Regions from separate parts of the Mesorhizobium sp. 113-1-2 genome, predicted to be linked through region 2. Evidence: riboswitches for the same ligand, from Rfam matches in the RefSeq annotation. Region 2 holds a riboswitch; each other region holds the start of a gene.
What was found. A riboswitch is a leader RNA that binds a small molecule or an ion and turns the genes downstream of it on or off. The one in region 2 is predicted to bind cobalamin.
Positions count from the first base shown of each region.

Region 1: another riboswitch for cobalamin. It lies ahead of metE (5-methyltetrahydropteroyltriglutamate--homocysteine S-methyltransferase); the one in region 2 lies ahead of JN279_RS19680 (CbtB domain-containing protein).
Region 3: another riboswitch for cobalamin. It lies ahead of JN279_RS01945 (aromatic ring-hydroxylating oxygenase subunit alpha); the one in region 2 lies ahead of JN279_RS19680 (CbtB domain-containing protein).

Region 1 is NZ_AP023242.1:7,472,173-7,482,683, reverse strand. Features, by position in the region: gene metE (5-methyltetrahydropteroyltriglutamate--homocysteine S-methyltransferase) at 398-2,728, opposite strand; cobalamin riboswitch at 2,845-3,044, opposite strand; gene JN279_RS35890 (SIR2 family protein) at 3,573-4,457, opposite strand; gene JN279_RS35885 (AAA domain-containing protein) at 4,761-8,030, shown strand; gene JN279_RS35880 (phospholipase D-like domain-containing protein) at 8,027-9,754, shown strand; gene JN279_RS35870 (cytochrome P450 family protein) at 10,325-10,511, opposite strand, start outside.
Region 2 is NZ_AP023242.1:4,048,333-4,058,843, forward strand. Features, by position in the region: gene JN279_RS19635 (aminotransferase class V-fold PLP-dependent enzyme) at 1-293, opposite strand, end outside; gene JN279_RS19640 (LuxR C-terminal-related transcriptional regulator) at 417-1,037, opposite strand; gene mgtE (magnesium transporter) at 1,462-2,874, shown strand; gene JN279_RS19650 (DUF6572 domain-containing protein) at 3,032-3,415, shown strand; gene JN279_RS19655 (MerR family transcriptional regulator) at 3,567-3,953, shown strand; gene JN279_RS19660 (methyltransferase family protein) at 3,960-4,436, opposite strand; gene JN279_RS19665 (heparan-alpha-glucosaminide N-acetyltransferase) at 4,433-5,431, opposite strand; gene JN279_RS19670 (MFS transporter) at 5,641-6,840, shown strand; gene JN279_RS19675 (aromatic ring-hydroxylating oxygenase subunit alpha) at 6,844-8,013, opposite strand; cobalamin riboswitch at 8,145-8,342, shown strand; gene JN279_RS19680 (CbtB domain-containing protein) at 8,376-8,555, shown strand; gene JN279_RS19685 (CbtA family protein) at 8,571-9,389, shown strand; gene cobU (bifunctional adenosylcobinamide kinase/adenosylcobinamide-phosphate guanylyltransferase) at 9,382-9,897, shown strand; gene cobO (cob(I)yrinic acid a,c-diamide adenosyltransferase) at 9,899-10,511, shown strand, end outside.
Region 3 is NZ_AP023242.1:427,820-438,330, reverse strand. Features, by position in the region: gene JN279_RS01980 (nucleotidyltransferase family protein) at 1-1,293, opposite strand, end outside; gene JN279_RS01975 (glycosyltransferase family 2 protein) at 1,286-1,966, opposite strand; gene JN279_RS01970 (glycosyltransferase family 2 protein) at 1,966-2,721, opposite strand; gene JN279_RS01965 (glycosyltransferase family 2 protein) at 2,721-3,458, opposite strand; gene JN279_RS01960 (serine kinase) at 3,473-4,522, opposite strand; gene JN279_RS01955 (PqqD family protein) at 4,555-4,983, opposite strand; gene JN279_RS01950 (hybrid-cluster NAD(P)-dependent oxidoreductase) at 5,130-6,230, opposite strand; gene JN279_RS01945 (aromatic ring-hydroxylating oxygenase subunit alpha) at 6,253-7,500, opposite strand; cobalamin riboswitch at 7,617-7,817, opposite strand; gene JN279_RS01940 (DUF680 domain-containing protein) at 8,313-8,510, shown strand; gene JN279_RS01935 (DUF680 domain-containing protein) at 8,584-8,796, shown strand; gene JN279_RS01930 (DUF680 domain-containing protein) at 8,865-9,104, shown strand; gene JN279_RS01925 (ABC transporter ATP-binding protein) at 9,208-10,320, opposite strand; gene bglA (beta-galactosidase BglA) at 10,350-10,511, opposite strand, start outside.

The DNA.
Region 1 (10,511 bases), 3.4 Mb from region 2:
CCAGCTTGGCCCTGTATCCGGTTCCCGGAACACGCTCCGCGGACCAGCGCGTGATCGCCGATGCTTCTCCCGATGGTCGGGACTGGGGTTTCGGCGACCAAGGGCGGGGAGACGATAGTGATTTCGATTATCCCAATACGGAATAATCCGAAACGGGCTGGCGGAGAGCCGTCTCGTTTCTGGCCGGCTCATTTGAGGCCCAAGCCTCCTCGATCGCCCGCCAACGGAGGCCTCTGGAACAGCTGACTTCAACGCGCCGTAACAAGGGCCGCGGCCAGGCCAAGCTTGCCGAGGCGTTTCGTCACCGGCAGCTCGATTGCCTTGGGTGCGCCGGATAGACTCCCCCTCGATGCCCGGTGTGGCGTTGCCGCTCACCGCCGGCGAGGGGCACCGAGCCCTACGCGGTCTGCGCTTTTTCCCGAATTGCGCGTGCTGCAGCCACCATGTTCACCAGGGCAGGGCGGACCTCCTCCCATCTGCGCGTTTTGAGACCGCAGTCGGGATTCACCCACAGTTGGCCATCCGACAATCGATCGCGCGCAAGCATGATGAGGTTGGAAATCTCGCCCACTTCCGGGACCCGCGGCGAGTGAATGTCATAGACACCAGGACCGATCTCGTTCGGATACTTGAAGGTTCGCAGCGTATCGAGCAGTTCCATCTGCGAGCGCGAGGTTTCAATGGAGATCACATCGGCATCCATTGCAGCAATCGCGTCCACGATGTCGCCGAACTCGGAGTAGCACATATGGGTGTGAATCTGGGTCGCATCGCCAACCGCCGTTGAAGCCAGCCGGAAGCATTCGACGGCCCAGTCGAGATAGGTTTCCCAGTCGGCCTCACGAAGCGGCAAGCCCTCGCGCAGTGCGGCTTCGTCGATCTGGATCATCTTGGCGCCGGCCTTTTCGAGGTCGCTCACTTCATCGCGAATGGCGAGCGCGACCTGGCGGCAGACGGCTGAGCGGGCAAGGTCGTCTCGGACGAAGGACCAGTTGAGGATCGTCACCGGGCCGGTAAGCATGCCCTTCACCGGCTTTAGCGTCAGCGACTGGGCGTATCGCCACCAGTGTAGTGTCATCGGATTTTGTCGCGACACATCGCCAATGATGATCGGGGGTCGCACAAAGCGCGAGCCATAGCTCTGCACCCACCCATGCTGCGTGAAGGCAAAGCCGCGGAGCTGCTCGGCGAAATACTGCACCATATCGTTGCGCTCGAATTCGCCGTGGACCAGCACGTCGAGTCCGATCTCTTCTTGCCAGCGAACGGCGGCTTCTATCTCTTTCTTCAGGAACGCCTCATAGTCGACGTAACTCAGCTCGCCTTTGGCATGGGCTGCCCGCGCCTTGCGAACCTCGGCTGTTTGCGGGAAGGAGCCAATCGTCGTGGTGGGGAAGGATGGCAAGCCAAACGTGTCGGCCTGAAGCTTGGAGCGCACGTCGAATGCGCTCTTCCGGCGCGTCATGGCGACCTTGATGCTGGCGACCCGACCTTCGACGAGCGGATCATGCACCTTAGCGGATGTCGCGCGAGCGGCGGCAGCCTCAGCCGACGCCTCTAGTTCGGCGGCGACCGCGTCCCGGCCTTCAGCCAGGGCACGGGCGAGCACGACCAGCTCGTCGGTTTTTTGCGCCGCGAAGGCGAGCCACGATTTCACGTCCGCATCGAGTGTCGTCTCCATGTCCAGGTCGATCGGCACATGCAGCATCGAGCAGGACGGGGCGATCTCCACGCGGTCCAACGGCCAGTCGGCGACGATCGGCTTGATGCGGTCAAGTATGGCAGGCAGGTTCGCGCGCCAGACGTTGCGGCCGTCGATCAGCCCGAGCGAGAGCACAAGTTCCTTCTGCGCGAGCCGGCCGACGGTCTCCAACTGCTCTGGAGCGCGCACGAGATCGACGTGCAGTCCCGCCACGGGCAGAGAAATTGCGGTCTCGAGATTGTCTCCCAGCGATCCGAAATAGGTAGCGACCATGATCTTCAACTCGGGTGCTGCTTTCGCCAGCCGGCAGTAGGCGAATTGGAGCGCATCCCGTTCGTTGGGAATCAGATCCAGCACGAGCGCCGGCTCATCGATCTGTACCCAATCGGCTCCCGCGAGCTTCAGCCTCCGCAGGAGCTCCTCGTAGACGGGCAGCAGCCGTGGCAGGAGCGCGATAGGGTTGAAACCTTCCTCAGGTGACTTCGCCAACTTGAGAAAGGTAACCGGTCCAAGCAGGACCGGGCGCGTGTGGATGCCGAGCGCCTTGGCCTCGAGGAAATGATCGACCGGTTTCGCCGACGAGAGGGCAAAGCTCTGATCGTCGGTAAGTTCCGGCACAATGTAGTGATAGTTGGTGTCGAACCATTTGGTCATTTCCATCGCGGCAAGGCCATGCCCGTTGGCCGCATGCTCGTCACCGGCATGTCCGCAATCAGCGGCCTGATCTTGGTTGCCGCGCGCCATGGCGAAATAGGTATCGAGTGGGACCTCGCCGTCAGTCCAGGTGTATCGTGCCGGCACGGCGCCGACCATGGCGACGGTGTCGAGCACATGGTCATAAAGCGAGAAATCGTTGGACGGGATTTTCGACACGCCGCGATCGTGCTGCTCCCTCCAGCTGGCGGCGCGTAGCGCCTTCGCCGTCGCGAGCAGGTCGGCAGCGGGAGATTTTCCGGACCAGTAGCTTTCAAGCGCGAATTTGAGTTCCCGCCGTCGACCGATACGCGGCACGCCGAGCGTTGCCACTGGAATTTGTTGAGAGACAGTCATGCCATACCCCGATGGTTGGGGCGTGGGGACAAGGAACGCGCGAGTAGGCGGCACGAAGCCAGGCTACCGCGGCCACCGAGACACCCCGCCCGTGGACGTTGTTCGTCGTGGCAGGTCTCCTGGCTCGCGGGTCAAAGCCTCTGCCCGTCTTCCCGAGGCCGTTCGCCTCAGTGACACCAATGGGCTTGGCTCGCCGCTAACAGTTGCGGGGGCAGCGCCGGCATCGCACCGGCTTCCCTCTTAGCTCCGCTACGGCAGTGCCGCGCGGAGAACCACGACATGCGCACAATCACAGCAGCTTCGCTCCTTGTCAATACATATAACGAGATGTTTATGTGATGATGCGAATAATGCCCTTGCGCTGATCGGTCTCTTTCGCCCAAAGCCGCTTACGATGCCGCCTCTTATCAGTGCAGGCTCGGAGAGGTCTTTGTCCCATCGGCACGAAAAGAGCGTGTCGCAACAGGCGTTGTCGCATGCGGCCGACGTTGCCAATGCCGCTGATGTGCGAGCCTTCCAACTATCTCAACGAGAAAAGGAAAAGCTCCGGCCTCACCGAGGCCACCAAGAACGAAGCGCCGTGGATCGGCGCTGATCCGCAAGACTTTGCAACCGTCAGATATGCAGCGGGCGGTTCTTACGCGAGGCCGCGAACGCGGCTTTGGGAACCCAATCGCGGGCGAGGATTGGTTGGAGCGGGTTCGTGCCGATAGTGAATTTCCTACCCTTCGCCCACATTATTGAGCATGTGCCCGAGCGAGCACACAAGGCCGCATCAAGAGAAAGCCCGGTCAACTGTAGGGCTTCTTCATTCTTGATTTCATTGGATACGCCCGGCCGCCCTGAGTTTCTTGATTCGACTATTTTTCAGCTCAGGAGGCAAAAAGTTAACGCGATTGTCCAGTTTAGTCATGAATTGCTCGAAATCCATATTGATCTGATTTATAAACAGTCGATTCGAGTACATCTTCCGAACCTGATGATCATCTCTTGGAAAGACAGTGTACCAAGGGATGCCTCGGTTTTTCTGCCTGATTGAGTATAATTCAGCACCAATGTCCATATCACTGAAAGAATATCCAATGAGTAGGACGCAGCTGTTCTCAAATCCGCCCATGGCTTTTGATATCATCTTTCGATACGATGATATCATTTCAAAATAATCGAATTGAGTTATAACCAAGCCACCTTTACCGACCGGCTCGTGGGCGTAGGTTAAACTTCCGTGCGGCTTGTAGAGCGGCATGCGACCGCTCAAAGCTTGCCTATCATCATAAATTATGTCCGGGGGGAGAGAGCTACTCGATTTGTAGCCAAGCTCAACTAGCTCATCGTAGTTGGTCGTGAATATCGACCGCGCTCCCAGATTGGCCAGTGCAACATGCTGCCACAATGGCAGGAAGCAGGTAAAATGTTCGACCAAGAACTCAGACATCGGCGTTCGGCCGGTCTTGGTTTCGATTATCGCGGCGGCATGCTCTAGGCTCATGAGCTTTAGGCTCTCCGGGTCAAACGCAGTCGAGCCGTCATGCTTGAAACGCTGCCATAGCGTGTTTCGCAGAGCATATGCGTTGGGAAGATCCTCGCCCAATTTGTTCTTGGCGCCTATCGAAGCTCCTGCGCCTAGAAAAATTGTCAACCGTCCGCGAAACAAATCCCAATTGGACACGAAGTCTTCGAAGTTGTCGTCGATTTTGCCCGGCACGCGTTAGAACCTTATGTGGGGAAGTGATTTTGTGTACTAGACGCGGAGTGCGACTCATAGTCTTAAAGCAACATGGTCACAAAAATATTAGGCGGACGTTACGTCCTCAAAAGGAAGCTGCTGCCGGGTAGTGTCGAGCGGGGCGAGCCTGAGTTATGGCAAGCACAGGACGCCGGTGACGTGTACTATGTCAAATTGTGGCCTCGTCGCAGCGGCGACGAAATGGACATCCGGGCCTTGTGGAATCGAGAGGTTAGAGGCCTCAGGCGGCTTCAAAGCTATCCTGGAGCCAGCCAGAGGTTCATGACCCTCCAAGATCTCGGCATCACTGACGATTATTTTTTTATCGCGCTGGAAGGCGGGCGACGCGGAATCCTATCGGAATTGCTTGAGCGAAGGCAGAACGTCCACTGGCTGCTTAACTTGACAGTGGCATCGAGGAGACGACCGCTGTGGGAGGGGCTTTTACGCATATCCGAAGCCTTACGCCTTTTACATGACGGCGGCACGATCCACCGGACGCTTTCCTCGGCTTCAATTTTCGTTGGCCCTGACGGCAGCAACGACTTTCGATTGAGTGGTTTCGAATGGTCGCTGCGAATTGCAGGTAACGACGGTGCTTCAGCAAATCCGGCCAAGCAACGCGTCGCGAGGCCACCGGAACTTGAGCGCGGTCCTGGTGAGTTCTCGACAGCCACCGATTGGTTCGACTTCGGACTACTAGCTGCGGAGATGTTTGGTGCGCCGGTCAGAACTGTAAGAAAACTCAGTGCGCTAAAAAAAGCGATTACCGATCTCCCAACTCTGCGAGAGCGAGAAAAGACGCTTCTCCTGTCGTTACTTGAGGAAGAAGCAGATCGCCGTTTGGTGGATGGTGAGTCCGTGGAGCGGGCCATCCGCGATATTGTTGTCGGCCTAGAAGCTGTTGCATCCGCGTCCAGCAATCCAATTGTTGTTGCGGTGCGCTTAGGGCCCCTTACGGACCTGTCTCGCGCCATAGAGCGTATCGCGGGAGACCAGGCCCGCGCCGACGCCGTCGAGAATCAAAGAAAATGGATCGAAAATGACTTACGGGGTGACATCCGCGTGATCGCTCGGAGCTACCCGAGGCGTCGATTTATCCTGAAAGGCTCGAAGCTTGAGTATCGAGTATCTCAGTGGGATTTGCCTCAGGGGGGCGCAACTTGGGATGTAGGATATTGCGATTCAGTTGAAGAATATCCGAAGTCTTTCCAAGGGGACGACATTCTTAACACTGGTGAACGAAAATTACAGATTCGCCTATACCCCCACGTACGCAACAACATTAACTCGATCCGGGACAAAAGTCTTCCTTGGGATAAGGCATTTCCGCCTAGGGTGGTTGACGCAACCGTAGAACCACACCTTCAAGATGTCCACGATTTCTTCAGGGTCACCCAGCAGATAGACACTCTTTTGATTGCTGCTCAGATTTGCCCCGTTCGAGTGATAGAAGTCGATACGATGGGGGGCATCACCTATATCTCGGTGACCCCCGTCAAGGAAGTCGAACGTAATGAGCTGTGTACGTTCCTCAAGCTTTCGCCGCCTGCCGATCAAGTTGCAGACTGGTTTGGCTTGGGTGCTGAAGAAATTTCAGATGATGACGAACAAGAGCCGAGCAGAGATACCTACTATCTTCTTGATAGAAGGACGATCTCGCGTGACCCGCAGGGGGCCGTGCAATGGTCATTTGACCGCAGAGAGATGAATTCTGGAGGCCCCCGCTACCATTTTGTTACGGAGCAAGGCGCCGTAACACGTGCTGGTGCAACGCTCTACTTGGCTCGGAACTTCGGTGGAACCATTGCGCAGATTCGGAGGCGTCACAAAGCCATTGAAGATTTGCGCCAGCACACTTCGTTGTTGCGACTAATCGCGGACCCCTACATTGCGAGCAGGCGCGGGTTAGACCGGGCACCGGCAGGAAGAGCAGCAATCGATCTTGACGAATCGAAAAGAAAAACAATCGAGCAACTTTGGCAGGTTTATCCATCCTTTGCAGTCCAAGGGCCGCCGGGGACTGGCAAGACAACTCTAATCCAAGCGTTCTCTGATCGCCTGCTTACTGACGACCCAACGGCGCAGGTTCTTCTTACGGCCCATTCTCATCACACCGTTGACGATGTGCTCCAGAAGACCTCAAAGCTTTTCAATGAGCTGCCCCCAAACAGTCGCCCAATCCTTCTCAGGCTGGGCGCCCGGCAAGGGTCTGATTTCGATATTGATGCCACGACCAACGTCATTTTGGATTCCCTCGCGGCTAGTGAAATGGCGCAGGCCGCGCCAGGGTTTCTTAAGGAGAAGCTGGCGGAGGCCATATCGTCTCCGGATGAACACATGAGCCCAAGCGTTGAACGGAAGGCAATGCAACTGCTCATCCAAGATGCGGCGAATCTAACGTTTGCCACGTCCAACGCGCCTGACTTAGCCGAGCTTTCCAACAGGGGGCGGCGGTTTGATTGGTCTGTAATTGAAGAAGCGGGCAAGGCGCATGGCTTCGATATGGCGGCGGCGTTGCAGGCAAGCCATCGCATTTTGCTGATTGGAGATCACCATCAGCTCCCTCCCTACAACGCAGAGACATTTGAGGACCTTTTAGGGGAACCTCTTCGAGTACAAAAGGCTGTGCAATTGGGTGCTCAGTTCGCTCCCGGACTGGTTGACCCCGCTCTCGTCGATGAGGATCCTAGCAAAGATAGCTTTGCCGACCGCTGCACCAAGTGGAGATCAATGGTTCGCTTTTTCGGCCGCTTCTTCGAGCAAAGCATGGGAGAAGGCATAGGATTAGACGGGCCAGCCTCCACGCTGACCGATCAGCACAGGATGCATCCAGACATCGCGGACTTGGTGGGCCGAATATTTTATCCAGATGACAGCGGCACTCTCCTGAAAACTCCTGACGAGGCGAAGGTGAAATTTGAAGGCCTACCTCCATACGACATAACCGGCTCTTCTTGGATGCCGGAGGCGCGGATAATTTGGCGTGACGTTCCCTGGATACAGAAGGAAAAGTTTTCGGTCGGCGAGCAAACGGGACTTTTTGTTTCGGACAGCGAAGCCGAAGCGGTTGTTGACACTCTTCAACAGTTTCGGCCGCGCGGAAGCCAAAAGTGTCACATCCAGATTTTGTCGCCATACAACGATCAGTTGAAGCTTATCCGAAAAAAGATCGAGGCTGCGAGGGGGGCTGGGACACTTGACTTGATGTTCCAATCGCCTTTCGATCTTACGGTCGACAAACGGCTTGGTGCGACGGTTGATGAATTCCAAGGAAGTGAGGCTGATATTGTCATAGTAAGTCTCGTGCGGAACAATGCGTTGGTTCCGTGGAAGAGCCTTGGGTTTCTTAAGCAAGAGACGAGAATGAACGTTTTGCTTAGTAGGGCAAAACAGAAGCTTGTAATTGTAGGAAGCTGGGATTTTTTTTCGAGCAGATGCAACGATTTCACCCCAGAAGAGGCTGATTACGCCTACATCGGACGAATGATGGCGTTCATGGAGAGAGCGCAGGTAAATAGAACGTTGGTTCGGACAGGAGGCCACTCGTGACCTCACTCTACGTTCCAGTCTTCCGCGTTGCGGTGAACTATGTGGTGAATTTTGGCCGGCGGTGGAGTGTTCTTGAGCAGATGTTGCTGCTCGAATTGGCTTCTGGGCGACACTCTGTGCGTGAGTTAGCCCGAAAATCTCTGGTTCCGGACCGTCTTGTCGTGGAGGGCTTGATCAATCTAATGCGGGTGGGTTGGATTGAAGTTCGATCCACATCAGCAGGGAATTTTTTCACGGCTACCACCGCCGGCAAAAGACGGGCCGCCGACGAAAGTCTGCCTGCCCAGCTACAGCGCGGCGGGCGTTGGATATCGCTATGTTTTGATCGATTGTCGGGAAGCTGGCTTAGAGCAGACGATCTTGATCTGGTGTATGAAAAAGACCTGCCGGAGAACCCAAACCTCCTTGAGCCGATTGAACAAAATTACGATCCGAACGACGCGACCATTCGCGATCTTCTATATTTAGGCGTTGACGAGGATCTGGAGGACGAAGAGCCGAAGTTACGGACACCGTCCAGGCCCTACGCTCGGATTTATCTTGACATGGGGGAGCTCACAGGTCTCCCCGACTACGCCCCTATGCGTCTCAGGGAAAAGCTACGCGCACAACTCATTAAACTTGGGGCCGTCCCAATGAAGCGGGCCGCCAAGATCAGCACCGGCATGGGCGAGGGAGTCGGGCGTGCGTCCTTGGATTCAAGTAACTTTATCGTTGGTGGGGAGGAACACTTTGAATTTCTTCAGAGTGCTCTGAGATCTACAAAATCATACATTGCGTTCCACTCTTGCTTCGTTCATCCAGAGACAGTCAAAAGACTTCTGCCATCATTTTCAGAGGCGGCTAGGCGCGGCGTAAAAGTTGATCTGTTGTGGGGATTGCGCGTAGACGCTGAAGACCCGAAGCCTGCTGCCCCCATCGGGGAAGTGCAACAGTTGCTTGCAATGCTGCCCCAATCTGCAAACCAACGTATACAGCTATCTCCAAATTCATCAGGTTCTCACGCCAAGATCATCATCTTTGACGACAAAGAGCTCGGCTGGACTACCGTCGTGGGATCCTGCAACTATTTGTCTTCATGGTACAGCGCCAAGGACGTGTCGCTTCGGACCACCTCGCGAGTAGTTGGGCGCGAGGTGGTGGGTCAACTCATCAGCGCCCAGGTTCCCTCAGCGGGGAGTTGGCCCGCTGTAGCTAGAAGACTGCGCAGTGTTTGGCAGGCAATTCGCAGTTTCGATCCGCAAACAGAGGCAGGCGAGTACTCTATTGAACTCTTGGTTGACGAGGACCATTACGCGTGCATTACGCGAGCGCGGGATGAGGCCAAGTCCCGAATATTGATTGGGTGTGATCTCTTCGGCTTGGCAGCCGAAACCTCGGTGGTGGTTCCGATGGAGGTTGCGGCTCGAGACGGTTGCCGAGTAGAACTCATGTACAATCGGCCCAGCAAGACTATGACAGAGCAGGGCCGGGCACCCAGTGTGAACGAACTTGCCGCACGCGGCTTGGAATTGCACCGCGATCCGTCACTGCACGGCAAGTTCCTTATCGTTGATAACGACACCGTGGCGGTGACGAGCTTCAACTGGCTCTCCACTTCGGTTTCCGGCGCCCGATCGCGCGGCGCCGAGCTTGGTTTGCACGTACGAGGGCCGGGGGTTGGCTCGTGGTTGGCAGAGAAGTTGACTGCTGAGCAAAGCGCCGGATCAGAACGGGCTCCCTAAACAATTCGGGATCCCACTTCGTGGCACGGTCTATATGCAGACACGCGGTGCCGTCAATGCGCTCGGGTTTGACCCGGAGGCAGATCGAAGTGGGGCCGAATGGTTCAAGCGTTCAGCGGGTGGCGGAGAGGTGGTTGCGGGGGCGCGCTGCAGACCCAAAGACCGGCCATCCCGTGGACATTGCTCCCGAGGAAGCAGAATCCGCGTACGGGCTTTGGCGCATCTGGCGCCCTGTGGCGGCGAGAAAGACGCGCGGTAGTTGCGGCGCCGACGGCACGCGCGACCACAAGGCTCGTCCGGGACGATTTCGGCTTGTGCCCACAGGTGCGCCACCGCGTCGGCCTTATAGATCGAGTTCCAATGGACGATCGCCGCGGTGAGGAGGTTTCAAGCCCGACGCCCGGTATTGCTGGGCCTCATGCCGCCAGCGTCTCGAACAACTGCGCGGCGGTCGCCTCGACCTGCTGCGCGAGCAACTTCACCCTGCGGTTGCCGAAGGCCAGCGCGTAACTGGGCATGCTCGCCCCCCTCGCGCGAGCGAGCCGAGATCCGGGGTGAATGCCGCACTCTCTAAGCGACGGAAGGGCGGAAGGTGACCGGCAGGCGCTGCGGGCAGCGAATGACGTAAGACGGCATGTAGACGACGTCCTCCGCGGCGATGGCCAGCGCCAGATCCTCCAGCCGCCCGAACAGCGCGGGGAAGGCGCAGCGCAATTCCAGGCGCGCCAGCGCAGCGCCCAGGCAGGAATGCGGCCCC
Region 2 (10,511 bases):
GCCATGTCGACCCACAGATGCGAGAACTGGCCGAAGCGCGACATCAGCACGCGGTCGCCGGGGCTGAGCACATTGGTCATCGCCGCTTCCCAGGCACCGGTGCCGGAGGAGGGGTAGATGAAGACGCGGCCGGTCTCGTTCTTGAAAACCGCCTTGATGTCCTCGAACAGCGGCAGAGTGAGATCGGGGAAGGACGCGGCGCGCATGTCCTCCATCGGCAGGTTCATCGCCTGCCGGACCTGTTCGGGAATGTTGGTCGGTCCGGGAATGAAAAGATGGGTGAAACCGGCCATGATGCGAACTCCTCCTGATCCAGCAAAGCGGTGGGGGGAGTTTCGTTTCGACGGCTAAAGCCAACAACACCTTGGCGGGTAAGATCTCGCCGCGCGCGGGTGGGGCGGGCCTACCCGGTCGGCCTACCCTAAAGGCTGCTTCTGGGTACGCCTCTCGCGCGCATAGAGCGCGACGGCCATCGCCCGGTTGCGCACGTCGAGCTTGTCGTAGAGATTCTTGAGGTGGTATTTCACTGTGTTCTCGGAAATGCCGGTCCTTGTCGCGATCTGCAGATTGGTCCAGCCGTCGGAAAGCACCGCCAGCAGCTCGCGCTCACGCACCGTGAGCTGCGCGAGCGGCGTGTCGTTGACCTTGTTGATGTCGATATAGGGGATGCAGATGCGGCCATGCGCGACGGCCAGGATCGTGTCGAAGATGATGGCCGGGTCGTCGAACTGGAAACAGTAACCCTGCGCGCCGAGCCGCACGCATTGCTTCAGGATGCCGATGTCGTGGTCGTTGGAAAAGACGGTGATGCGGACATCGAGCTTGCGGCTCTGGACCTCGGCCAGCACATCGGCGCCGTCCATGTCGGCAAGCTTCCAGCCGATGATTGCGACGTCGAAGCCGCCCTTCGCCGCCAGGTCGAGGAATTGCTTGCCGCTTTGCACGCTGCTCAACAAGTCGAAGCGGCCGTCGCATTCCAGCATTTCGCGCAGCGCCGATATGACGAACGGATTGCGCTCGGCGACGACGATGCGCATGCGCCGGTCGCCAATTGCCTTGCTCGTTTTCCCGGGCTTGCTGTTCAAGGGCCGTTTTTGTCCTGGGCTGGTTGTGCCGCAACTCCGAGGCCAGGCTTCAGGCCTGGACCCGTATCATGACAATTCTGCCCCAACCGCGCTGGGGTGCTCTTTCCCCAGCGACATCGGCTGTCGCGCCGTCTGAAGCCGGGATTGGCTGGTTTTTGATGGGAGAGGCATTGCCGGTCAGGCATCCGCGATACGCTCGCCGGGGTGGCGTGGAACACGCGTTTCGTTTGATATTCCGTGCCTTAGAGCGATAAGTTCTCAAATCGAATCGCGCCTGCACGCGAGATGCGTCGGATTTCCGCGAAACCGATTTCCGCTTTAAGGTCCGATGCTCTAGACCTGAGACACAATTTTTCCGGGATGGCGGGAGGCGCTGGTGGAGGACAAGCAGACGATCTCCGCCAAGGCGGCTGACGACGCCCACGCCGACATCTATGGCGAGGACGGTGCGGTCCTTTCATCCTTCCTTGCCCAGATCGGGGCTGCGATCGCCGACCGCGATACGTTGGCCCTCAAGCATGAAGTCGACCATCTGCACCAGTCGGAACTTGGCGACCTGATCGAGGCGCTGCATCCCGAACAGCGGCGGGCCCTGGTCGAGCTGCTGGGCGCCGATTTCGACTTTTCCGCGCTGACCGAGGTCGACGAGGCGATCCGCATGGAGATCGTCGACAATCTGCCCAATGCGCAGATCGCGCAGGCGGTGCAGGCACTTGATTCCGACGATGCGGTCTACATTCTCGAAGACCTCGAAAAGGAAGACCAGGACGAGATCCTGTCGCAACTGCCGTTCACCGAACGGATCAGGCTGCGCCGCTCGCTCGACTATCCGGAAGAGACCGCCGGGCGGCGCATGCAGACCGAGTTCGTCGCGGTGCCGCCGTTTTGGACCATCGGCCAGACCATCGACTACATGCGCGAGGACAGGAACCTGCCTGAGCGCTTCAGTCAGATCTTCGTCATCGACCCGACCTTCAAGCTGCTCGGCGCCATCGATCTCGACCAGATCCTGCGCACCAAGCGCACGGTCAAGGTCGGAGAGATCATGCACGAGACGCGGCACGCCATTCCGGCGACGATGGACCAGGAAGAAGCGGCGCGCGAATTCGAACAGTACGACCTCTTGTCGGCCGCCGTCGTTGACGAGAACGAGCACCTGGTCGGCGTGCTGACCATCGACGATGTCGTCGACGTCATCCAGCAGGAGGCCGAGGAAGATCTGCTGCGCATGGGCGGCGTCGGCGACGAAGAGCTTTCCGACAGCATATTTTCGACCTCGCGCTCGCGCGTTCCCTGGCTGCTGATCAATCTGTTGACTGCATTCCTGGCGGCGTCGGTGATCAGCCTGTTCGACCGCACGATCGAGCATATCGTGGCGCTTGCGGTGCTGATGCCGATCGTCGCCGGCATGGGCGGCAATGCCGGTTCGCAGACCATGACCGTTACCGTGCGGGCGTTGGCGACCAAGGATATCGACATCTACAATGCCGGCCGCATCATCCGTCGCGAAATGGGCGTCGGCTTCATCAACGGCATCATCTTCGCCATCCTGATCGGCATTGTCGCCGCGGCCTGGTTCCACGATCGCAATCTGGGCGGCATCATCGCGGCGGCGATGATCATCAACATGTTCGTCGCCGCACTTGCCGGCATTCTGATCCCGCTGCTGCTCGACCGGTTCAAGATCGATCCGGCGGTGGCTTCTGCCGTCTTCGTCACCACGGTCACCGACGTTGTCGGCTTCTTCGCCTTCCTCGGCCTTGCCACCTGGTGGTTCGGCGTCGCGTGAGTGGGTAGTGTCTCAGTTTGAAATTTGCCCGACGGGCCAATCCGCGCCTCTGGCGTATCGAAAACTCTCTGGTCGATGGAAGACCTTTGCGAGAAGATGGACGTCGTTGCGCCGAAGCCGGGCAAACGCGGGCCTTACAAAAAACGATTGAAGGATAATGAACAACGAGAGTTTTGCTATCAGTGATGACTTTTCGAACGATTTGGAAGTTCGTTTGGGAAATAATGGTCTGCGGTTCGTCATCACTGATACGTTGCCTTGGACAGATGACGAGGCGATAGCTGCGCATCTCGAAAGCATATCGGCGAGAGTGGACTCCTACTTGCAGATTGCAACAAGCGATCAATTTCGCCAGAGATATCCAGAAACCCCGCCAGCCAAGGTTTCGATTGTGCTTCGAATCCGCTACGAGCCCGCTCCAACTGCGGAGCCGATTTTGTCTGCGACATCAAAGAGGCTCGCAATCGATGGCATACGCTTCCGTTACGGGATGGCTTCGGAATATCGGAGAGATCGTAGCGGCGGTGAAATTTCAAACTGAGACACTACCCGTGAGTGGCCTCAATTGACTTTTACGTAAATGCCGTGCGAGGCTCGCGCGGGGGCCATGTCGATTCCGACAGGCAAGGGTTTGGTTCGGGACAGAAGGCGACGCCGCGTGGCGTTGCCCAGGCTTCCGGCGTGGAGCGACAATGCGGGAATATTATTCGATCACCGAGCTGACCCGCGAATTCGACGTGTCGACGCGGACGCTGCGTTTCTATGAGGATGAGGGGCTGGTGCAGCCGGTGCGGCGTGGCCGTACACGGCTGTTTCGCCCGTCCGACCGCCATCTCATCCGGCAGATCATGCGGGGAAAGCGGCTCGGCTTCTCGATCAACGAAATCCGCGAAATCATCCAGATGTACAAGGAGCCGCCGGGCGAGGTCGGCCAGCTCAAGCTGATGATCAAGCGCATCGAGGAAAAGCGCGAGGATCTGCGCCAGAAGCGCCGCGACCTCGAGGAGACGCTGGCCGAGCTTGACCAGGCCGAGGAGTCCTGCGTCGAGCGGCTGGTGGAGCTTGGCGTCAACACGTAACGCTGTTCAAATCCAGCGCCGCACGCGTTTGGCGTAGTCGCGGTATTTCTTGCCGAATTTCGCCGCCAGCACCTTTTCCTCACGCTCGATGGCGACCTTCTGCGTGACGAAGGCGGCGATGAACGCCAGCGGCAGGAACCAGACGATCCCCGAGACAAAGGCGACGCCGATCAACAGCAGCGTGTTGGCCAGATACATCGGGTTGCGGGTGATGCCGAAGGGTCCTGTGGTGACGAGGTGGTCGGGCACTGCGTTGGGATTGAGGGTGGTCCTGGCCCGCATCATGGTGCGGATGGCGGTGAACCAGAGTGCGGCGACGCCGAACAGCGCCACCCAGCCGGCGGCGAACAGCAGGTCGCCCAGAAGGTCTCCGATCCAGGGCAGGGGATAGAGCATGCCGAGGATGATGCTGATGGCGATCGCCGCGGTGTAGATCACCGGCGGCCATGGGATCACCCCGGGCTTCGGCTGGGTTTCGGTCATTGCGTTCCTCCCTCGTCCATCTTGTCTTCGGTCTGGGCCGTGCAACTGGCGGCCAGATCGCCCAGATGCGCCCGGAATTCCGCACTCTGGTCGTTGTTCTCGAGCCGATCAAGCGTGGCCTCGCCCTCGATCGTCGTCAGCATGCAACCGCAATAGCTGGTGCAGAAGGTTGCGTTGCGCGTCTGCTCGCACGAGCGCTGGCAGGTTTTCAGGAAATTGACCTGTGGGGTGTCGACCTGGGCCGGCATGATTTGCGAAAAAAGCCAGACGCAGCCGATCAGCAACGGCTGGTGGATGAGGTAGAAAGCCAGGCTGTGGCGGCCGATGAAGAGCAGCGGATTGGCCCAGCGGCCGGGCACCAGGCTTGCCAGCCGCGCTCTTACACCGGACGCGGAAGCGAGTTTCGCCACGCCGATGCCGACAAGCACCGCGCCGAACCATGGAAACAACGGCACGTAGTCGTTGGAGCGTGGATTGATCGCCGACAGGCCTATCCACCACAGCCAGGGGTGATCCAGGGCCTCGAAGCGCAGATAGACGGGCGCCGCGATGACGAGCGCGGCAACGACAAGCGTCAGCAGGGCCGGCAGCCGCAGGAGGGCGAGGCCGAGCAGGCTGGCGAGCGCGATCTCGTGCAGGATGCCGAAGAAGATGAAGCCGTCCGGCGTGGCGATGCGGGTGACCACCGAAATGGCGATCGCCGCACCGGCAACCATGGCGAAACGTTTCCAGAAACCGTTCCAGCGGATCTGCTGGCCGTGCGCCAGGTACAGGCTGACGCCGACCAGGAACAGGAAGGTCGAGGCGATGCAGCGTGCGTAGATCTTCCACCAGCCGAAGGCGGTGAGGCCGGGGTCGGTGTAGCCGAAGAATTCCAGATCCCAGGTGAAATGGTAGCTCGCCATGGCCAGCAGCGCGATGCCGCGCACGATGTCGATGGCGACGATGCGCTTGGATGGCTCCGGAACGGGTGCGGTCGGCGTGTGGATGGTCATGGTCTCGCGTTCTGATTCAGCCCCGCCTGAGGACTATCACGGTTGGGCGGGACAGAAGAAGGCCGAGGCATCGGATCAAGCGGCGCTTTAGGCCAGAGCCGGGAAGCCTTTGACCGGCTTCGCTTTTGGCCGGTTACGCGTCGGTTTCCTCTTAATCGTCCGGGAATGACCACGGCAGATTTGGCCGATGATTCTGCTTTGGGGAAGCAATGTCCACTCATGTGCGCCATCCGATCTGGCTTCCGGCTCTCAAGGCCGCGGATGCGCGCACCTTCGCCTCGCTCTACGCGGTCGAATCCTTCGCCCGCGCCACGGTGTCGAGCGTCATCCCGATCCAGGCCTACGAAATCCTGCACAATGAGCAGATCGTCTCGATCCTCTACACCATCGTGGCGCTGCTCGGCCTGTCGGTGACCTTGTTCATGCCGATGCTGATCCGCCGCTTTGCCCGGCGCTGGGTCTACACGGCGGGCGCCTGCCTGCTCGCCATCGGCTCGCTGTTTTTCGTTACCCACACGCTTGCCGGGCAATTGGCGGGCATGCTGTGTCGGGTGATGGGCGCCAGCGCGCTTTCGATCACGCTCAACCTCTACATCATGGACCACATCCGCAAGACCGACTTCATGCAGGCCGAATCGTTGCGCATGGCGTGGTCGATGCTTGCCTGGACCGGCGGGCCGACGCTCGGCATCTTCCTCTACACGCGCTTCGGTATCTATGCCGCGCACGGTGCGGTGGCGGTGTTCGCGCTGGCGCTCTTGGCGCTGTTCTGGACCTATCGGCTGGGCGACAACCCGTCGATCCGGCCCGGCAAGACACGGCCGGCCAATCCGCTCGCCAATATCGGCCGCTTCATCGCGCAGCCCCGATTGAGGCTTGCCTGGCTGATCGCCTTCGGCCGCTCCTGCTTCTGGACGACGTTCTTCGTCTACGGGCCGCTGTTCATGGTGATCACCGGAGAGGGCAAGCTGGCCGGCGGCCTGCTGGTCTCGGCCGGCAACGCGCTTTTGTTCATGGCGATCTTCTGGGGCAAGGCCGGAAAACGCTTTGGCGGCCGCAAGACCATGACTTTCGCCTATTTCGCCATGTCGGCGATGCTCCTGGCAGCAGGTACGGTGGGCGAGAGTGTGCCGTTGCTCACCGGCGCTTTCCTGCTGTGCGGCGCCTTCTTCACCATCGCGCTCGATGCGCTGGGCTCGACCGCCTTCATGCGCTCGGTGCGCTCCTATGAGCGGGCGCAGATGGCAGCGGTCTACCGCACCTATCTCGATTTTTCCGAGCTGACGCCGCCGCTGGTCTATTCGGTGGTGCTGGCTTTCTTTGGACTGGGCTCGGTGTTCGTCACGCTCGGTCTGCTGGCGGCGGTTTGCGGGTTTGTCACGTGGCGCTACCTGCCGAAGTCGCTTTGAGGATCAGGCAGTAAGTGCAGCGTGGCGCTCGCGCACCCAGTTGTGGAAGCGGTGCAGGTCGTACTCCTCGGGCATCAGCACGCCGGCGGCGTGGCGCATCGAATGCAGGCCTCTCTGGTTGACCTCGCAGATCGCCGCGTCCTCTTCCAGCACCTGTGTGCCGAAGGCGACGATGTTATCGATGTCGGTCGCGGCCAGCGCCTCGGGCGCGAACAGCCATTCGGCAACAAGCTCGGTCTGTTCGGGACCAAGCGGCACCAGGCGCACGGTCCTGACGTAGTCGACATGACCGACGATGAACATCGAGGGAAGGCTGGTGGCGTAGGTCTGCCCGGCGGCGCGTTCGGCCGGCGTCAGGCTTGAGAAGATCGGCCCATGCGTCTGGCCGTCGCGCGACCAGGTCTCGGCGCCGTCGCGCAGGCCACCGGAAAACTCCGGCGCGTCATTGTCGGCGTGGCGCGTCCATTCGGGGTCGTCATGCCGGCTCATCAGGCCGCGGCCATAGATCGGCACCAGCCGCGACAGATCCTTGTGCACGCCCGGGCAGTGCAGGCACTCGTTGAAGTTTTCCCAAAAGATCTTCCAGTTGCAGTGCATCACCTTGCGCAGCACATGGCCCGATACCAGCGTTTCCAGCGGCCAGTTGCCGAGATCGCCGGAGGCCGGGTCGAAGGAGGCCTGCGCGGAGCCCGCCGCATCCTCCTGCAGATTGATGAAGACGAAGCCGCGCCACACCGAGAGCGCGACGCGGTAGAGCGGATGGTCGGCCTTGTCGAATCCGTCAGGCAGCGATTTAGATGGCACGCGCACGAGGTCGCCGCGCAGCGAATAGGACCAGGCATGGTAGGGGCAGGTGATCAGCCGCGCCTTCAGCCGGCCCTCGCTCTCCTGGCAAAGCTGCGAGCCACGATGGCGGCAGGTGTTGTGGAAGGCACGCAAAGCGCCGGTGTCGTCGCGCAGCACGATGATGTCCTGCGTGCCGATGCGGAATCGGCGGAAGGCCAGCGGCTTTGCCAGATCGGCCTCGCGGCAGACGAGCAGCCAGTTTCTGTACCAGATGGCGTCGAGGTCGAGCTGGTACGCCGCTTCATCCCAATAGGCCGACGAGGGCAGGGTCGATTCGGCCCGGGTCAGGCCATTGTAAGGGGCGCGCTCGCTGGCAGTGGGCTGCATGGCTGGCTTCCTGTGAAGCGGTCAGCCGACACCCGGCCAGGAGAATTGTCAATTGTCGCGCCTGGAAACGGCATGGCGCAATCGCGCTGTTTGCCGGCGGAATTTGGTTTGCCGCGTGTCGCGATTTTCCCTATAGTCATGCAGTCGTCGGTTCCGTTTTGGAGCCAAGAGGGAATGCGGTGCGGGCGAAATTCTTGCCCAATGCCGTGGCTGCCCCCGCAACTGTGTGCGGTAGTCCTCTCCATATGCCACTGAAGATTCGTCTTCGGGAAGGTGGGGAAGGGCGCTGATCCGTGAGCCAGGAGACCTGCCGACGACGGCAAAACTGACAGGCCCTCGGGTGGAGGGTGAAAGGACAAGATATGAATACCGCTTCCGTCTCCCTCGGCGCCTCCGTCTCCTCGCAGTCGCGCTTCATGCAGCTGGCGCTTGCCGCGCTGCTCGGCACGTTCATCATCGGCTTTGTCGGCTTCTCGCATATCGATGCGGTCCACAATGCCGGTCATGACAACCGGCATTCGATGGCGTTTCCCTGCCACTGACGAGGATCTGACATCATGAATCTGTTTCGCAACGTCGTGTTCATCGCGGCGATCGCAGGGCTCGTGGCCGGCGTCGTCCTTGCCTGCATGCAGGCCTATGCCACCGTGCCGCTGATCCTTAAGGCGGAAGTCTACGAGCAGGCCGAAGGCGGCCACAGCCATGACCATGCCGCCGCACCCGCGGCGCCGGCCAATGCTGCCAGCGGCAACGCCATGAGTTCCGCCGCACCGGCGGCATCGAACACCATGAGCGCCGCCACCCCGGCTCCGGCCGCAGCCGCCGCTCCGGCCGAAGACGAGGGCTGGGCACCGGCCGACGGCTTCGAGCGCTTTGCCTTCAACGTCATGTCCAACGTCGTCACCGGCATCGGCTTTGCGCTGATCCTCGTCGCGGTTTCGGAATTCGCCGGCGGCATCGGCAATTGGCGCCAGGGCGTGTTCTGGGGGCTTGCCGGCTTTGCCGTGTTCACGCTGGCGCCCGGCCTCGGCCTGCCGCCGGAATTGCCGGCCATGCCGGCGGCCGACCTGACGCAGCGCCAGATCTGGTGGGTGGCAACCGTGGTCGCGACGGCAAGCGGGCTTGGCCTGATCGCGTTCCGCAAGTCGCTGCCGCTGGCCATCCTTGGCGTGGCGCTGATCGTTGCCCCGCACATCGTCGGCGCGCCGCAGCCCGACAGCTTCGAGACGCCGATCCCGGAAGGCCTGCACCACCAGTTCGTGGTGGCGGTGACGCTGACCAATCTGGTGTTCTGGCTGGTGCTCGGCGCCGTCGTCGGCGTGGTGCGCGGACACTTCACCGGCACCGCGACCAGCCTGCGCGACAGCTTTGCCTGATCGAAGCTCGCTGACCTTCATCATCGGCGGTGCGCGCTCCGGCAAGAGCGCGCACGCCGAAACCCTGGCGACGGCGTCGCCCGCGCCATGGTCCTATATCGCCACGGCGCAAGCCTATGACGACGAGATGTGCGAACGCATCGCATTGCACCGCTCGCGGCGCGGCGAGGGCTGGATAACAGTCGACGCACCGCTCGACCTCACCGGCGCGCTTGAGGCCTTGCCCGATAACCAGCCGGTGCTTGTCGACTGCCTGACGCTGTGGCTGACCAATCACATGCTGGCCGATCACGACGTTAGCGCCGAGTGCCGGCGGCTGGCGGATGTGCTGTCGCGGCCGCGCGGGCCCTGGTTCGTGGTATCCAACGAAGTCGGGCAAGGCATCGTGCCGGACAATGCCCTGGCGCGCCGTTTTCGCGATGACGCCGGCCGGCTCAACCAGCAGGTCGCGGCGATCGCCGATACGGTGCTGCTCATGGTGGCGGGGCTGCCGCTCAAGGTGAAGTGACATGACCGACATCGACAATAAGGACGAAGAACGCCATCGCGCCAAAATGGCCAAGCGCAAGGCGGTTCAGGACGCCGAGGTGGCGGCCAAGACGATCGAAAAAGGACTGCTGATCGTCAACACCGGCCCGGGCAAGGGTAAGACCACGGCTGCCTTCGGCCTGGCGCTGCGCATGCTCGGCTACGGCAAGCGCGTCGGCGTCGTGCAGTTCATCAAGGGCAAATGGCACACCGGCGAGAAGGATGCGTTCGCCGCCTTCGGCGACCGCGTTGTCTGGCACGCGATGGGCGAAGGTTTCACCTGGGAGACGCAGGATCTGAAGCGCGATATCGCGGCGGCCGAGGCCGCCTGGGCCAAGGCACTGGAGTTGATCGCCGATCCCTCGATCAGTCTTGTCGTGCTCGACGAACTCAACATCGCGCTGCGCTACGATTATCTCGATCTTGAGAAGGTGGTTGCAGCGCTGAAGGGCCGCCGCGAGGGCCTGCATGTCGTCGTCACCGGCCGTAATGCCAAGCCGGCATTGGTCGAGGCCGCCGATCTGGTCACCGAGATGGGCGTAACCAAGCACCATTTTTCAGCAGGCGTGAAGGCGCAGCAGGGGATCGAGTTTT
Region 3 (10,511 bases), 3.6 Mb from region 2:
GCCGGATCGGCTGATGGCCATGGCGCGCAGGCGCGCAATATGGTCGTCATCGGCGTTGATCTCCATCTCGATGCGGCGGCGGACCGGTGGAACACGGATCCTGACCGTGATGTCCAGCATCATCTCGCCTGCCGTTGGCGGGCACGGTATGGCCTGTGAGAACACCGATGGCGGCAGCGTTTGCGACGGCTCGTTGCGGGCTGGCCTGCCGCGCCAGGCCTTGGCTGGCGGCTCCTGCCGCAGCCGGCCGCTCTTACGCCGCAGCCGCAACTGCTTGGCAAGGCCGCGCGACAGCCAGACCAGCCTGCCGAAATCGGTCCGTGGCTTGGCCTGCAGCACCGCCGACCAGCGCGAAAGGCCGCTGCGGTCGGCCATGTCAAGCACGCGCGCCAGCACCCTGTCCGGCACCGCCACACCTGTTTCGAGCGCCAGATAGGAGAGCGCCACCGCCGAGGCCACGGCAAGGCCGCGCCTGGCGACAACATCGAGGAACACATCCCAGTCGACATCGCTGCCGCGAATGGCCACCGCGCAATCGACCAGCCAGTCGCTGTGTGTGTGGGCATCGAGCCCGCCATGCGCGATGGCAAGCGCGATGCGGTCGGCCGGTGACGGCACCAGCACGCCGACGCCGCTGAATTCGGCGCTATCGGCCCGTTGCCAGATGGCCAGGTCGTCTTGCTCGCTGCGCTGCGAACCGTCATAGGCGAGCTGGTGCAGGTCGATGTCGCCAAGATTACCCTTGAAGAAGTTCATCGAGCGCAGCGACGCCAGCCTTGTCCTCAGATATTGCGGGCTCACACCCGTGGCGATCTGCCAGTCGCCGTCGCGCAGCACGTCGAAGGCCGTCTGCATGTCCTGCGGCCGCACCAATATGTCGATGTCGTGCGCCACCCGGCCGCGCTGTGCCGAGGCGTTCAAGGCAATGCGGCTGGCGCCCTTGATCAGCATTACCTTGCATCCCGCATCCGTCATCGCCTTCAGCGCCGGTTCTGCTTCCCGCATCGCCATGCGCGATTTGGTCCACAGCATCTTCTGCAGGCCGACAAGGCGCGGATAAGCGGAATGGCCGGCGAGCTTCCTCCCGAACCTGTCGGAGATCGCGGCCAGCAGCCGGTGCTCGCGAAACGAGACATGATCGATATCGTTTTCGTCCAGCCAGCGGCCGGCGCAAGCGGCGGCGGCATCCTCGTCCGGAAGAAGCGCGGCCTTGAGCAACTGGTCGAGCCCGCCCGTCGGCCAGGACCAGCCATAGTCCGGGAAGCGACGCTCGATACGGCGAATATCAGCCATCAGCCGGGCCGGCCTTGTTGCGAGCCCGCAGCATGGCGAGCCGTGCCACTTCGAGATAGCCGCGGTCGCGGGCCGCATCGCGTCCATAGGACAGGCTGCCCGGCCGGATGCGGCGCAACGCCAGCGCCTCGTCCAGCATGTCGAGGGCAAGGCCCGCCTCGCGCGCCCGGGCGATCCAGTCGATCATTTCGCCACGCCCGCCCGGCGGGTCGACGATCGGTCCAACCGTCTCGGCGACCTCACGGCGGATCATCATGGTGGTCCGCGACCAGCCGGGCACGGCCGTGGTCTCGGGCGCGTCGAGCTGGTCGTTGCGGAAATTCCGCCAGTGACAGAAAACGCCCGATGTTGCGGGACTTCTCTCGAGATGCGCGAGCTGTCTTTCAATCTTGTCCGGCAGCCACAGATCGTCCGCATCGAGCGTCGCTATGAGCGGCGTCGACAGCGCCGCGATACCCCTGGTCGTGGCGCTGCCAGGTCCGGCATTTGCCTGGCGCATCAGCTGCACCGGCAGGTCTGTTCCGCCGATCGCCGAAGCGAGATCGTCGGTCGAGCCGTCATCGACGATCACCACCAGGTCCGGGCGAACCGTCTGGGTGGCGACCGATCGCAGCGTCTCGGCGATGGTACCGCTTGCGTTGAATGCTGGAATGACGACGCTGTAGCCACTCATCACATGAACCGCCAGTCAGCGAGCTTCTTGAGTTCGAAGATGCCCTCGATCCGCCGCAAGGTCGGATCTGCCTTGCGGCGGGTCATCGACTTGTAGATGGCACGCATGAATTCACGCGACTGGACCTCGGTCTGTCTGGTCATGTTGCCGGGGTGGCGTCTGTAGTAGAGGGCCACGGTCTCCGGCATGACATATCTTGGTCCGCTCTCGAAGGTGCGCAGCAGGTAGTCGGTGTCCTCCGCCTGGTTGAAGGCTTCGTCGAAGACGCCGATGCGTGCGATAAGCCGGCGCGTGAAGATCGCCGCCGACAAATGGATGCCGCGAACCGTGATGCTACGGCTGTCGGCGGTGGGTTCCAGGTGCTCGTCGTCGATCTTGTCGACCAGCATCATCCTTGAATAGGTGAGATCCAGACCCGGATCGTTGCGGAAGAGTTCGATATCGGCCGCAAAGCGTCCGACCGGCGAAATGTCGTCCGAATCGAGAAAGGAGACAAGGTCGGTCTCCGGTTCAAGCAGTCCCAGCCCGGTGTTGCGCGTCCGGGTCACGCCCATGTTGGGTTGTTGAAACAGGCGGATGCAGGGGTTCTCCACCATCAGCGACCGCACCGCTTCGGCCGATCCATCGGTCGAGCCGTCATCGATGACGATGATGTCGAGATCGGCGGCGCCACGCTGCCTGAGCAGTGAGCGTAGTGCCGGGCCCACAAGGGTCTCGCGGTTATGGACCGGCATGATCACGCTCAGCCTCGGCATCACATCATCCGCCAATCAGCAGATGGGTTCTTCAGCTCGAAAATACCCTGAACCTCGCGCAGCGACGGATCGGCCTTGCGCCGTCGCATCGACTTGTGGATTGCACGCAAATGGTTGCGGACCCGGCTGTCATGTTCCTTGGTGATATTCCCGGCGTGGCGCCGGTAGTAGACCGCGACGTTGTCCAGCAATTCGTAGTTCGGACCCGTTTCGAAAACCCGCAGCAGATAGTCGGTGTCCTCGGCCTGTTCGAACTCCTCGTCGAATTGGCCCGTTCGCTCGACAAGGCTCCGGCGGAACAGAGCAGTGCTCAGCGAAATGCCCCGCATCGTCATGGTGCGGCTGTCGACCGCAGGCTCCAGCCTCTCGTCGTCAATCCGCTCGACCAGCGTCATCAGCGAATAGGTTAACTCCAAGCCGGGGCTCGCGCCGAAACGCGCAAGATCGGTCTTGAAGCGCCCGGCCAGCGAGATGTCGTCGGAATCCAGGAACGAAACGAACTCGGCGTCCGCAGGCAATTGCCTCAGCCCGGCATTGCGTGTCCTCGCGACACCCATATTCTCTTGCCGGAACAGCCGGATGCAAGGGTGCTCGACCATCATCGAACGCACGGCCTCGGCCGAGCCGTCGGTCGAGCCGTCGTCAATGACGATGATGTCGAGATCGGCGGCATCGCGCTGGCGCACCAACGAGCGCAAGGCCGGAACGACATAGCGCTCGCGGTTGTAGACAGGCATGATCACGCTCAATTTCACGAAACAACTCGCGTCAGAAAATCCGCAAGCGTGCCGGCGATCTCCTCGGGATGCGTTCCCAGGGACAGACGGTAGCTTGGCAACTGGCGGGTAAGATCACCGAAGAAGCGGAAGCCGCTTTCGCGTTCCCCCGGCATCTGCATGATGCCCGACGGTGCTAGTGCGATCATGGCGTCTCGACGCGACACTGGCACAATCGAACTCATCTCGCCACCGCCGATATGTGGCACCACCAACGCAACGATGTCCAGCGCTGCTGGCACCGGCCGGGGCGCGATGTCGGCAATGTGAAACGTGTGCTTGCCCTGCCAGTTCAAGGGGCTCTCGATCCTCAGTCGCTGCTTCAAGCCCAGCCGTGCGAAACCTTGCGGGTCCTGCTTCAGTGTTGAAAACAGCGGCCGCGCGGTCACGCCGCCGGCCAGATCGATCAGCACATAGTCATCGCCGACGCTGTCTAGTCCGTTGAGCAGGCCGGCGGCGACGGTGCCGGATTTGCCGGCACCGCCCGCGCCGGCCAGCAGCACGCCTTTGCCATTGGCGCCCAGCGTGCCCGCATGGGTCAGCCGCATGCCGCGCGCCGCATATTCCCAGTGCAGGAAGGCTCGCAGCGGCGCTGTCGGCTCCCAGGGCGGAAAGGCATCGGGCGAGGTCATCAGCTGGACGCCAATGCGGCGCTCCGGATCGTAGACCTGCCAGAAATCCAGATCGTGAAAATAGTGGCCGCGCAGCCCGACCCCGGCGAGCCGTTCGGCAAAGCCGTATTCGGTGAAATGCGCGTCGCCCCACTGCGCCGGCTCAGGGATGCCGCCGATGCCGGGATGAACGGTGAAGATGCGGCATGTCGATGGCTCCGACAGGTCATCCTCGGCCTCCACGAAGGCGTCGCCAAGCGCATCCGCAAGCACGCCGGGAGCGACATGCGCGGTCAGTTCCAGCCTGGGCAGGCGGACCGTCCGCGTCGCCGGATAATGTGTGGCGGCTTCTTCAGCGGCGGTGATGAGATACCGGGCGTAATCCGGCAAGGTTTCGAGCGTGACGCGCGGCATCCTGCGCCCCTGTCCCAGACGCGACCGGCTCGTCAGGATGCCTGCTTGACTGCCGGCCAGCCGAGGGGTTCCTCGACCTCGTGAATGGGATCCACGATGATCAAATCGGCGAGGTCGTCGTGAGTGCTCACCGTGAGCGGTTCGCTCGTGGCGGCAAGCTCGGCAGGCAACTCGCCCGGCAGCGGTCGCGCCGCCGCTTCCGAAGGCACCAGCAACCCCAGTTCGAGCAATTGCGATATGAAGTGTTCCAGTTCAGCCGCGCCGAGTGTCGAACCGCCAGCGTTCAGCCCGATCAGGGTCCGGGCATCGACCCCGGACGAGAGCGCCTGCCAGACCCTGCTGCCGGAATCGGAGAAGCCGAAATACTTGCCGTTGGCAAGGTTGAGCACCACGGCCTCGCCATCGAAGGATTCGAAGACGATGTCCCTGCTCGCAACCGAATAGGCGTCGGAATCGCGCATTATTGTTGCCCCGCCTCGCAGTTCCCGCCCTCCGGCAGGAACGCTTCCACTGACAACGCCTGTAAACGCTCGGTTCTTCGTTGGCAAGGCAAGCGGTGCCGGCAAGACGTCGGCCGTTTTGGGGGAACAGCTGGATCGCGAACCGTTCACGCCTCGATTTCGAGAGCCGACAGCGGCTTCGAGCAACAGGCGAGGATGAAGCCGTCGTCGATCTCGTGATCGAGGATGCCGCCATTGTGGCTCATTTCGACGGCGCCGGAGACTTTCTTCACCTTGCAGGTCCCGCACAGGCCGAACTCGCAGGCCGCCGGAATCCGCACGCCCGAAGATCGCGCGGTCTGCAGGACGGTCTGGCCGGCGACGCACTCGGCGTCGACGTCCGAAAGCGCGAAGCGGATCGGTGTTTTGGCTTCGACCGGAACGGCAGCATCGTCTTCAGCCGGCAATGCGAACGGCGCCTGGATTTCCTCCACCGCGGGCGCGGCAAAGCTCTCCTGGTGGTATTTCGTCATATCGAAGCCGGCGGCGTCCAGCATGCCGCGCACGGCGCGCATGAAGGGATCCGGACCGCAGCAGAAGATCTCGCGTTCGCGGAAATCGGGCGCCAGCAGCGGCAACCGGATGGCGTCGATGCGGCCCATATGGCCGTACCAGCCCTCGCGGCTCGACCGCTCCTCGATCATGAAGCCGAGCGACAGGCCCGGCATATGGCCGCCGAGCAGTTCGAGCTCCTTGCGGAAGATGATCTCTTCGGCGCGCCGCGCGCAGTTGACGAAGCCGACATCAGTCCATGGCGCGCAATCGTTCAGCCAGCGCAGCATCGACATCATCGGCGTCACGCCGGAACCGGCGGAGATGAACAGATATTTGGCCGCCGGGTGGCTGTGCAGCGAAAAATCGCCGGCCGGCCCGTAGGCCTTGACGTGGGAACCTGGCTTCAGATTATCGAACATCCAACGCGTACCGATACTGCCGGCCTGCGCCTTCACCGTCACGGCGATCGAGAACGGCCGCGACGGCGAGGACGACAGCGTATAGGTGCGCATCAGCGGCCCATCCGATGTCGGCAGTTCCAACGTCACGAACTGGCCTGGCTTGTAGCGGAACCAGGTCTGGTTATCGGAGCGAAAGGTGAAGGTCTTGACGTCAGGCGCCTCGTCGCTGACGCCGATCACTTCCAGCACCTGCAGCCTGTCGTTCCAGGGCGCCATCTGGTCGAGATGGCGATAGAGCCCAAGATCCGTCATCGCATTCATCCCTCAACCTCTCTCAAGCAACGCTGCGCAGGGCCGGCCGGCCATCGTCGGCAAGGCGCGGGCCGATGAAACGGGCGTACCAGTCGACGAACTGGATCACGCCGCCCTCGTGCAGCTCCGAATAAGGACCGGGTTCATAGGCAGGCGACAGGATGCCGAAGGCGTTTTCCTCGACGATGCGGCGGTCCTGGTCGTTGGTCTCGGTCCAGACATGGGTGAGTTCGGCAAGATCGTAATCGATGCCCTCGACCGCATCCTTGTGCACCAGCCATTTGGTCGTCACCGCCGTTTCCGTGGCGCTGATCGGCAGCACGCGGAAGGTGACGGCATGGTCGATGAGGATATGGTTCCAGGTCGTCGGGTAGTGATAGTGCATCAACGTGCCGATACGGTCGGCGGAGACCGTGTCGGAGAGGTTCTTCTTCACCGCCCGCTTGCCGTTCATCGTGTAGCTGACCGCGTCGCGCAGCAGCGGCGCCCTTGTGGCGCGGTATTGCCCGGCCGGGTCGATGCGGAACTTGCTCGGCAGGCCGGCCGCCTCACATTTGGCCCAGTGCGCCAGCATCTCCGGATCGCTGTCGGCGCCTTGCACGCCGGTCACAGTCGGTGCTTCCGGGAAGGTCTTGCACAGTTCCGGGTGATTACCGGCGCAATGGTAGCACTCGCGGTTGTTTTCCCAGACGAGCTTCCAGTTGCCCTTCTCGACGATCGTGCTCTCGAAGGCGATCTTTGCTTCGCCGAGCCGGTGCGGCTTGAGATAGGGTTCGATCATCGCCCGCATCGGCGCGAAGTCGGCGGGTACCTTGGCCAGGCAGATGAAGATATAGCCGGCCACGCTTTCGCAGGCGACCGGCTTCAGGCTGAACTGGCTCTTGTCGAAACCGTCGGCCATCTGGCGGGCAAACAGCAGCCTTCCGTCCAGCTCATAGGTCCACTGGTGATAGGGGCAGACCAGCTTGGCGGCCGTGCCCTTGTCGGTGTTGCAGACACGGCTGCCGCGATGGCGGCAGGAATTGTGGAAGGCGTTGATCTTGCCCTGCTGATCGCGCACCAGCACGACCGGATAGTCGCCGATCTGCACGGTGATGAAACTGCCGGGCTTCGGCAGTTCGCAATCATGGCCGACGAACAGCCAGTCGCGATACCAGATCAGCTCCATGTCGAGCTTGAAGAAATCGGGATCCGTGTAGAAGGGCTGCTCCAGCGAGAAGCCCTCTCTGCGGCTGTTCAAGAGCCTCAGCATATCGTTGCGCGCATCCATGTCCTGTCCTCTTCTATTTAAGGACTGACTATGGTGGTGATTGAGGAAGGATCGGACGCAGGCCGGCGAAAGCCGGGCATGCGCCATCCGCCTCTTGACCGCCCACCGCGATCAGTCGAGTCTAGATATCTCGGGCTGGTTTCCGGGCTCTGGAGTGTCCTTGCGGACGGTCGCGACACCTTCCCAGGCTCTCGCCCAGTGGTCTCCCGTTGCGACTTGAACTCCACCACCGTTGCGGGGGCAGCGCCGGACTTTGACCGGCTTCCCAATTCTCCGCCTCGTCGTCACGAAGCGGCACCTGAGATGCCATGATCTAATCACGACAGCGTTTGCGACATCGGCATGAAAGCGACATCGCATCCATGTGGCGCGACACGCATGCGCAATGATCGGGTCAAGCACAGCGGTCACGAAAAATCGTTTTCGTTGACGGCAGTGCCCGCCGTCAGAATCGGTCCGGAATGGGCGCCTAAAAGGTTAACGGTTTCGAAAAGTGACTATTAGCAGATTCTAAAATCGAACCGAACGGTTCGTTTCTGTTGACGGTGCGTGCAGGACGGTGTGAACGCTGAGGCTTCGATACAGTTGGTGATCGCAGCGCTGGTTTCACCTAACATGCTGATATCAAAGAGTGAAATATCTGACGTAGAAGGCCATGGTACAATTTCAAGTGGTGGATTCTTGGTCCACGGCAAACAACTTCGTGATTGGAAACGGCTAGCTGGCTTTCCCACATCGGGCCTGTCCGAACGACGCGATTTTAATCCCAAGACACGCCGCTAGACGGACAGAAAAATACTGGAGTACCAAAAATGAAAAAGATTGTTCTCACTGCCGTCGCCCTTCTGGCCATTTCCGGCAGCGCCTTCGCTGGTAGCGACCACTATGGTTCGAATGCCGCTGCAGCAACGGCTGTCGACAGCCAGCACACCGCTTCGACCAAGAAGTCGGAGCCGGCTGCTCAGGCGCCGGTCCAGGGTGCTGACCGCAACCTCTTCGGCAACAACTAACAGCCGATCCCGGCCAATGGCGGGTTTTTCGCCTCGCCGCTCTGGCCGACCTCAAGAAATTCAGGAGACTCGAATGAAGAAGATCATCATTGCTGCCGCCGCCGTTCTGGCCATTTCCGGCAGCGCTTTCGCCGGCAGCGACAACTATGGCTCCAATGGCGCCAACCAGCCTGCTGCTGCTTCGAACGACAGCTCGTACACCGCTTCGATCAAGAAGTCGGCTCCGGCCACTCAGGCGCCTGCGCAGCAGGGCGCTGACCGCAACCTTTTCGGCAACAACCAATAGCCGGTTCGCAGCGGGACGGTGGGCGTGCCCACTGTCCCGGCGAAATCCAGAAATTCAGGAGACTTGAAATGAAGAAAATCATCCTTGCCACCGCCGCCGTTCTGGCCATCTCCGGCAGTGCTTTCGCCGGCAGCGACAATTATGGCTCCAATGCCGCCAACCAGCCTGCCGCGACTTCAGTTGACAACTCGCGTACGGCTTCGATCCGCGACAGCGGTTCGCCCGTCTACAAGTTGCTCAATTCGTCGGGCGACGCGCAGAAGTCGGCGCCTCAGGGCAGCGACCGGAACCTCTTCGGCAACCACTAAGAGCTGAAGCTAATCTTCCAAAAAAGAGCGGCGGGCTTGGCCCGCCGCTCTTTTTGTGTCGCCTCGACCCGGCAGGACTCTCGACCCAGCAAGACTGGCGGCCTCAGGCCGCTTTTGCTTCCGGCTTCTGCAGCGCGAAGGAATGTCCGTCCGCATCGAAGATATGCAGGTCCTCGGCATTGGCACTCAGCCGCAGCGTCGAACCGCGCTTGACCTCGACATTGCCAGGCAGCTTGGTCACCAGCGGCAGGTCAGCGCGGCCGATGTCGACATAGACAAGCTGGACCTCGCCGAGTTGCTCGACATAGTCGACCGTTCCCTCGAACAGATAGTCCACGCCGGTGGCGACCATGAGGTCTTCCGGCCGCACGCCGAAGCTGACCGCCGCACCCTTCGCCGAGGCGGGCGTCGTGATCGGCACCGTCGCCTTGCGCCCACCGACATGGCTGACGACGGTCGGGTTTCCGGTCTTGTCGATGGTCGCTGGCAGGATGTTCATGGCCGGCGAGCCGATGAACTGGGCAACGAACAGATTGCCGGGCTTCTTGTAGAGGTCCATCGGCGTGCCGACCTGTTCGATATGGCCGTCCTTAAGCACCACGATGCGGTCGGCCAGAGTCATTGCCTCGACCTGGTCGTGGGTGACGTAGATCATGGTCGTGGCGGGCATCGATTCCTTCAGCTTCGCGATCTCGATGCGGGTGGCGACGCGCAGGGCGGCGTCGAGGTTCGACAGCGGCTCGTCGAACAGGAACACTTTCGGATTGCGCACAATGGCGCGGCCGATGGCGACGCGCTGGCGCTGCCCGCCCGACATCGCCTTGGGCAGCCGGTCGAGATATTTGGTCAACTGCAGGATTTCCGCCGCCTGGCGCACGCGGCGGTCGATCTCGGCCTTGTTCTCCTTGCCGATCTTCATCGAGAACGCCATGTTGTCGTAGACGGTCATGTGCGGATAGAGCGCATAGGACTGAAACACCATGGCGATGCCGCGCTTGGACGGCGGCACATCGTTTACGACCTCACCAGCGATCTTGAGTTCGCCGGAGGTGATTTCCTCAAGCCCGGCGATCGACCGCAGCAAGGTCGACTTTCCGCAGCCCGACGGGCCGACGAAGACGATGAACTCACCCGATTTGATATCGAGGTCGATGCCGTGGAGAATGTGCAGGTTGCCGTAGGATTTCTTCACTTGTCTCAGATTGACATCGGCCATTGGTTTCCTCCCAGTGATGTCTCAAAAATTCAGTCGATCCGTCCGAACCAGGCGCCGTAACCGCCGAGCTCGATCGGACCGGGGCTCGCCTGCCCGGAAAACCCGTGTCCTGGCAAAGGTTGCAGTGATCGGTTGCCAAGGTCAACCTTGGCCGGCTTGGCGCCGAGGTTGAAGACGCAGACGACCTGCTC